3 regions of the Novosphingobium sp. BL-S-20 genome follow, and region 3 is predicted to be linked to each of the others. Evidence: riboswitches for the same ligand, from Rfam matches in the RefSeq annotation. Region 3 holds a riboswitch; each other region holds the start of a gene.
What was found. Region 3 has a riboswitch for cobalamin ahead of ACZ1II_RS20495 (TonB-dependent receptor plug domain-containing protein). Riboswitches for the same ligand answer to the same signal wherever they lie in the genome.

Region 1 (2,257 bases), on a different replicon from region 3:
GGCAAGCCCCGCCTCGATGGCAGCGCGGTCCAGTCCCTTCTGGCCGATGATGACGAGCTGGGTGCGGCGGCCTTCCTGCGGCAGCCAGGTGCGGTCGTAGAAGTGCTGGATGCGCGGGCCGACGGCCTGCACGACCAGGCGGCTGGGCTTGCCGCCAACGGCAACCATGCCCTTTACGCGCAGAATGTCGTGCTCTGCGATCAGGTCCTTAAAACGAGCGAGCAGGGCGTCGAGATCGGCCACATCGCTGCCGGAGACCACGAAACTGTCGAAGTCGTCATGGTCGTGATCCTCGTCCAGCCCGTCTATGTGCGAGGGGCGGGAATCGAGGTCGTCCTCGGCCGCGGCAGTGATGCCCAGCAGCGCGGCGATATCGACGGCGCCGTGATCGGCGCGCACGATCTTCACGCCGGGACGCGTTTCGGCCAGCACCAGCGTCTCGACATGGGCGAGCGCTTGCGGGTCGACGAGGTCGGTCTTGTTGAGCACGACCATGTCGGCGCAGCCCAGTTGTTCCTCGAACAGTTCTTCCAGCGGGCTTTCGTGGTCCAGCATCGGGTCTGCCGCGCGGGCAGCGGCCAGCGCCGCCTCGTCGGCGGCGAAACGGCCCGCCGCGACGGCATCGGCGTCGATCAGCGCGACCACACCGTCAACCGTGGCGCGGGTGCGGATGTCGGGCCATTGGAAGGCCTTCACCAGCGGCTTGGGCAGGGCAAGGCCGCTGGTTTCGATGATGATGTGATCGGGCTTGTTCTCGCGGTCGAGCAGCTTCTGCATGGTTGGCAGGAAGTCGTCGGCGACGGTGCAGCAGATGCAGCCGTTGGCCAGTTCGACGATGTCGTCCTCCGGGCAGGCTTCGTCGTTGCAGCCCTTCACCAGTTCGCCGTCCACGCCGACATCGCCGAATTCGTTGATGATGAGGGCAAGGCGGCGGCCCTTGGCGTTTTGCAGCAGGTGGCGGATCAGCGTGGTCTTGCCGGCGCCGAGGAAGCCGGTGATGACGGTGGTGGGAACTTTGCTCATATGTCGTCTCCCGCGCGCCAGCGACCTGAAACGGCGGGGCTTCCCGCCGCACAAGCGGCGATGGCGACGCGCCTTGTCGGACCGGCGCACGGGCGCCCGACACGGCATGCCGCTGCGGCCCCGGCCGCATGCATCACGTCGCTCAGACGGAAGAGTTACCGTGCCTTGGCCATCCCCTGGACCCGGGCAAGAGCGACATCGACGCAGGCAGGTTTCCTGGCTCGCGGGTCAGGGCGTGATGCACGGCCTTCCCAGGCCTCGCAGGATTTAGCGTCCGGCCCAGTGGCTGCGTCGGGAGCACTTGCCCCGCCGCGAATGTGCATCGCGCTCGCCGCTTACAGTTGCAGGGACAGCCCGGTCCGGATGGCGAACCATCCTTGCCGTGTTCCCGTATTAAGCCCCTTGCGGGGCACCGGCGCGATCTTTGCCGAGGCACAACCTGTCCCTCAAACCCGGAGGCGATTAGCCGGGCGCGTGCCCGCTCGCAAGCCCCAGCGACTGCAATCGCCACGAGCGGTTGAACGAGAGCATGGCGTGCGAGAGCGGCGCCACGTCGATGGCGAGCGTTGCCCGCAGCGGCAGGTCCAGCGCATGGGCAAGGGCGGCGCGGACGATCATCGGGTGAGTGATGGCGCAGACCGGCCGATCCTGAGCCACGATCCGGTCCATCCACGCGCCGACGCGGTTTCGCGCCTGCTCCATGGATTCACCATCCGCCGCGCCCTGTGTCGGGTCGGCGAGCCAGGAGCCGAGCGCGCCGGGTTCGCTGGCTCCAAGCTCGGCGAAAGAGCGGCCGGTCCAGCGCCCATGGTCGAGATCGGCAAGTGCGGCGTCCTCTCCTGCGGTCAGCGCCATTGCGGAAGCGGTTTCGGCGGCGGCGCGGGAAGGGCTGCGGTAGGCCGCCGCGCGGAAGCGATCCGGCAGCGCGGCGCGCGCGGCAGCGCGGGACCCGGCGGGATCGATCGGTTCAGCCGGGTCGGGAAAACGGCCCTCCCGGCTCGATGCCGTAGCGGTGATACAGATCAGCAGGAGGGAGGTCGCCAAGCGTAAATTCCGTGAAGTCGTTGACGCCGCTGCCCGCGCGGTCCTAAGGAAGCGGCGTCGAGTATCGAAGAAGCCGGTGAAAATCCGGCGCGGTCGCGCCACTGTAATCGCACGGGAGCCATCCCGTCGAGAGCCAGACCTTCCTTCTCGGCAGCAGGTTTTCCGGGGACGCGCAATCCCGCCAAGGAGC
Region 2 (2,257 bases), 290 kb from region 3:
GCTTCTCGGTCTCGGCGCCGACGAGAAGGCTCGCCATCTCGATCGGCGTGAAGGAAACCTGCCCCTCGAAGCGGTCGGCGCGGCCATTGGTGGTATAGGGGCCGAAGACTTCGTCGTCCGAGATGCGGCGCGTGTCGGTAAGGCCGTAGCCCATGCGCGCGGTCAGGCGGCCATCAAGGCCCTTGTAGCGAAGGTTCGCATAACCCACCGTGTCGCGCTTCATGCCCACGTTCAGGGCATCGGCGCCGGTATTGTCGTAATCGTAGTTGGCCTTGGTCCAGTAGGTCCCGGCATCGGCGGAGAGGCCCTCCACCAGCTCGACTTCGGCGCGGGCATTGGCGCTCTTGCTCTCGAAGCCGTCCTTCTCCTTGCCGCCGAGGCGTTCGTCGAAGGCCGAATAGCCGTCGCCCTTGAGCCAGTTTCCGCCGAGCGTCAGCCCGACCGGCCCCACCTTGCCCGCCGCCGAGGCGCCGAGCTGCTTCTGGTCGCGCCAGCCGTACTCGGCCTGGCCGCGCGCGGTCCACTCGTCGGTCGGGCGCGCGGTGATGAGGTTGATCACGCCGCCGATGGCGCGGCTGCCCCAGAGCACGCCCGAGGAACCGCGCACCACTTCGATGCGGTCGAACTGGCCGACGGTCAGGCTGCCGAAGTCGAAGCCGCCGCCGACATCGCCCGGATCGTTGATCCGCACGCCGTCGATCAGCACCAGGCTCTGGGCGTTCTCGGCGCCGCGGATGAAGACGCTGGCGGGCTGGCCGAAGCCGCCGGACTGGGTGAAGGTCACGCCCGGCAGGCGTGCCAGAATGTCGGTCGCGGTGACCGCCTGGGTGCGCTCGATATCCTCGCGGGTGACGACCGAGACAGACTGGCCGATCTCGCTCACCGGCGTTTCGGTGCGCGTCGCGGTGACAACGATATTGTCGATGGCCGCCTCGTCCGCAAATGCGGGGGTGACAACGGGGGTAGAGACCGCAAGGGCGGTGCCCAGCAGAAACAGGTACTTCACGCGTATTCCTCCAACCTGAACGACTTGTGCCGTCCATGGCGGAGCCGCGCGCGTTTTCCTTCGCGCGTCTGCTCGCTGCATGCCGGGACACCCCGCCCGGCTGCGGAACGACCGTCAAAGGCAGGTCTCCTGGCTCCCGGATCGTCGCGCCGCTCCCGCCTTCCCGGTGTGACCCAGTGGCATCGCTTGGAAGGGGCGCTCCCCGGTCACAGTTGCGGGGGCAGCTTCGGACTTGCGCCGAATTCCCTTTTGAGGCCCGATTGCGGGCCACCCATGACGTATCGCGCGAATTACCGGGCGATGCGGGGATTGGCAAGCGGTGCGGAAAGCGCGGTGCTCGGGCATCGCCGGGGCAAATCCCCAAGAAAGTCTTAAGCGATTCACGCTATCCCTCCCGGCTGTACCGCTTCGGGACGCGCCGATCTGGGCAGATGCCGAGCGCGCCGAAGCAGAGTAGGCGCGAAGTGCGCCTCGTTGAAGCCGCGCCCGAGAGGACCCGAATTGACCGCTGCCGCCCTTCCCTCCTGCCCCGAAACCTGGGAGCCGCGCCCGCGCGATTTCCAGGGGAATTTCGTGCGCGGCGGACGGCGGCGGCTCCAGCGGCGGCGTCGCCGTTGGTCGCTCGGCGCGGCGGCGCTCGTGGCCGTGGCCCTGCCCGCCTTCGCCTCGCCGCCGCTCACCGGATGGGACGGCTTCACCGTAGCGGGGGCCGAAACCGCGCAGCCGCCGGTGCTGCCGATGCCCTTCGAGCAGGCGGGCGCCAGCTTCCCCGGCTCGGCCTATTACTATCTCGAAGCCGAACAGCCGGTGCTGAAGATCGGCGAAGGCATCCATTCAGACGCGGAGTATGCGGCGAGCGGCCCCGTCGCCCGCGCCTTCCGGATCGACAACTCCGGCGTCGACCGCAGCCGCGCGCTCCAGTGCCTCACCGCCGCGATCTATTACGAGGCCGCCAGCGAACCGGACGGCGGCCAGCGCGCAGTGGCGCAAGTCGTGCTCAACCGCGTGGCCCATCCGGCCTATCCCAAGACCGTCTGCGGCGTCGTCTACCAGGGCTCGGAGCGGCCGACCGGCTGCCAGTTCTCCTTTACCTGCGACGGCTCGCTGGCCCGCGCCCCGCAGCGATATTTCTGGCAGCGGGCAGAGGATGTCGCCCGCGCCGCGCTGTCCGGCTACGTCTACGCGCCGATCGGGCTGGCGACGCATTACCACACGATCCAGGTCAATCCCTACTGGGCGCCGAGCCTCCAC
Region 3 (2,257 bases):
AGAGCGCGCTTTCGGGGAGCAAGTCGGCGGCGCGGTCGATCCGGGCTTCGATATCCGCGACTTCGCCAGCCTGCACGAGGCCGAGGTGGCGTTCGGGAAGGCCCATGTCCTCTTCGCGCCGCATCGCGCCGAGCCATTGCACGCCGTCCGTCTTGCCGGTGGTCAGGCCCCGCTCCAGCAGTTCGGCATGGCGCTCGCTGCCGACGCGGTTGGCGAGCACCGCGGCCAGGGTCACGTCGTCCCGGTAGGTGGCGAGGCCGTGGACGAGCGCGCCGAAGGTCTGTGCCATCGAGGACCCGTCCATCACCGCCATGACCGGCAGGCCGAAGTGCCGGGCAAGGTCGGCGGAGGAGGGAGTGCCGTCGAACAGGCCCATGACTCCCTCGATCAGGATCAGGTCCGCTTCCTGCGCCGCCTCGTGCAGCAGGGCGCGGCACTGGTCCTCACCGCACATGAACAGGTCGAGTTGATGGACCGGCGCGCCGCTGGCCACTTCGTGCACCATCGGATCGAGGAAGTCCGGCCCGCACTTGAATATCCGCACTCGCCGTCCTTCCCGGACATGGCGGCGGGCGAGGGCGGCGGTGACGAGGGTCTTGCCCTGTCCCGACGATGGCGCGGTGACGAGCAGGGCAGGGCAGCCGGCCATCGGGCCGGTCATGAATATCGCCCGGACGGGCAGGCAAGGCAGCGGCGCATCTTCATTCCCCCTTCGGCGCAAACGCACGCATGTCGTCACGCGAAGGGGGCTTCCCCCCACGGGAAGCGGCCCTCGTTCGCCCGGTACATCCCGCCCGCGCGAAGGATCGACGGCGAAGGGCCGGTTTCCTGACTTGCCGGCTCTTCGCGCCTTCCGCCGCCTTCTCGAAGCCGAACGGCTCCAATGGCATGGTGGCGGGGCGCATCCCCGGTGACAGTTGCGGGAGCAGTGCCGGTCGCCGCGGCTATCCCCGCAGTCCGGACTTCCCGATTAAGCCCTGGCGGGCACCCTTTGCGGCGGTGGGACTATGGCACTTCGCCGGCCTGCGCAAGCACCGGGCCTGCCCCCTACTTGCACGGGCCACCCCGGCGGGATAAGGCCACGCCTGCGACAGGTTCCCCGCGAGGGGATCAAAAGGGAACGCGGGTTCAAGGCCCGGGCTGCCCCTGCAACTGTAAGCGGCGAGCCGTTCGGCCATTTCGCCATTGGGGGTGCAAGCTCCCGAGAAGGCGGCTGAACCGGCACTGACCCGTGAGCCAGGAGACCTGCCTGCCGCAGTCGTTCTTCGACCGGACAGGGTGAGCCGGGCGAACGGGGCCATACCTCGCCGAGCGACAGCCACTGCCGTGCCGTCTCGCGGTGCGAAAGGGCCTGTCGTCGCCTGCCGCGATCACATGTCCTTTGCCTGCACGTCGGTCCGGCCGGGTTCGATGCTCGCCTGAAGGACATGCCGTGAACTGCCGAATTTCCGCCGCCAGCACTCTCGCTCTCGCGCTGGCTTTCTCCCCGATGGCCGCACAGGCCGAGGAGGCCGATGCCTCCGAGGAACATGACCGCATCGTCGTCAGCGCGCTGCGCACTCCGGTCGCCGCCGATCGCGTGGCCGACAGCGTCACCGTGCTCGACGACGCGCAGATCGTCGCCGCCCAGCCGATCGCACTGACCGACATTCTCCTGCGCACGCCGGGCATCAGCCTGTCGCGCAACGGCGGCTACGGCACCACCACCTCGCTGCGCATTCGTGGTGCCGACGCCGGGCAGACGGTCATGGTGATCGACGGCATGCGCCTGTCCGATGCGTCCTCCACTGCGGGCGGCTACGGTTTTGCGAACTTCTTCGTCGACGATGCCGAGCGGATCGAGATTCTGCGCGGGCCGCAGTCGATCCTCTGGGGCAGCGATGCCATCGGCGGCGTCGGCAACGTGCGCACCCGCCGCCCGGTCGAGCCGCTCGAAGGCAGCTTCGCGGTAGAGGCCGGGACCCACGACACCGTCTCTGCCCGCGCCGGGGTGGGCGGCACATCCGAGGCGATCGACTGGCGCCTCGCCGCCTCGCGCTTCACCACGGACGGCATCTCGGCCCGCTCCAACGGCAGCGAGGACGACGGCTACCGGCGCAGTTCCGCCAGCGGCACCCTGACCTTGCGCGTCGCGCCTGGCGTCTCGCTGGACTTGCGCGGCTACTGGTCGGATTCGAAGAACGAATTCGACGGCATCGCAGGGGATTCGCTTGCCTATGGCCGGACTAGGGAATGGTCGGGCTATGCCGGTCTCAAT

Region 1: another riboswitch for cobalamin. It lies ahead of cobW (cobalamin biosynthesis protein CobW); the one in region 3 lies ahead of ACZ1II_RS20495 (TonB-dependent receptor plug domain-containing protein).
Region 2: another riboswitch for cobalamin. It lies ahead of ACZ1II_RS19195 (TonB-dependent receptor domain-containing protein); the one in region 3 lies ahead of ACZ1II_RS20495 (TonB-dependent receptor plug domain-containing protein).

Annotation. Positions count from the first base shown of each region.
Region 1 covers NZ_CM145493.1:1,320,540-1,322,796, reverse strand. The annotation lists gene cobW (cobalamin biosynthesis protein CobW) at 1-1,023, opposite strand, end outside; cobalamin riboswitch at 1,213-1,454, opposite strand; gene ACZ1II_RS05500 (histidine phosphatase family protein) at 1,486-2,067, opposite strand.
Region 2 covers NZ_CM145494.1:2,459,766-2,462,022, forward strand. The annotation lists gene ACZ1II_RS19195 (TonB-dependent receptor domain-containing protein) at 1-1,006, opposite strand, end outside; cobalamin riboswitch at 1,109-1,296, opposite strand; gene ACZ1II_RS19200 (cell wall hydrolase) at 1,508-2,257, shown strand, end outside.
Region 3 covers NZ_CM145494.1:2,745,981-2,748,237, reverse strand. The annotation lists gene ACZ1II_RS20500 (cobyrinate a,c-diamide synthase) at 1-661, opposite strand, end outside; cobalamin riboswitch at 802-1,007, opposite strand; cobalamin riboswitch at 1,076-1,267, shown strand; gene ACZ1II_RS20495 (TonB-dependent receptor plug domain-containing protein) at 1,490-2,257, shown strand, end outside.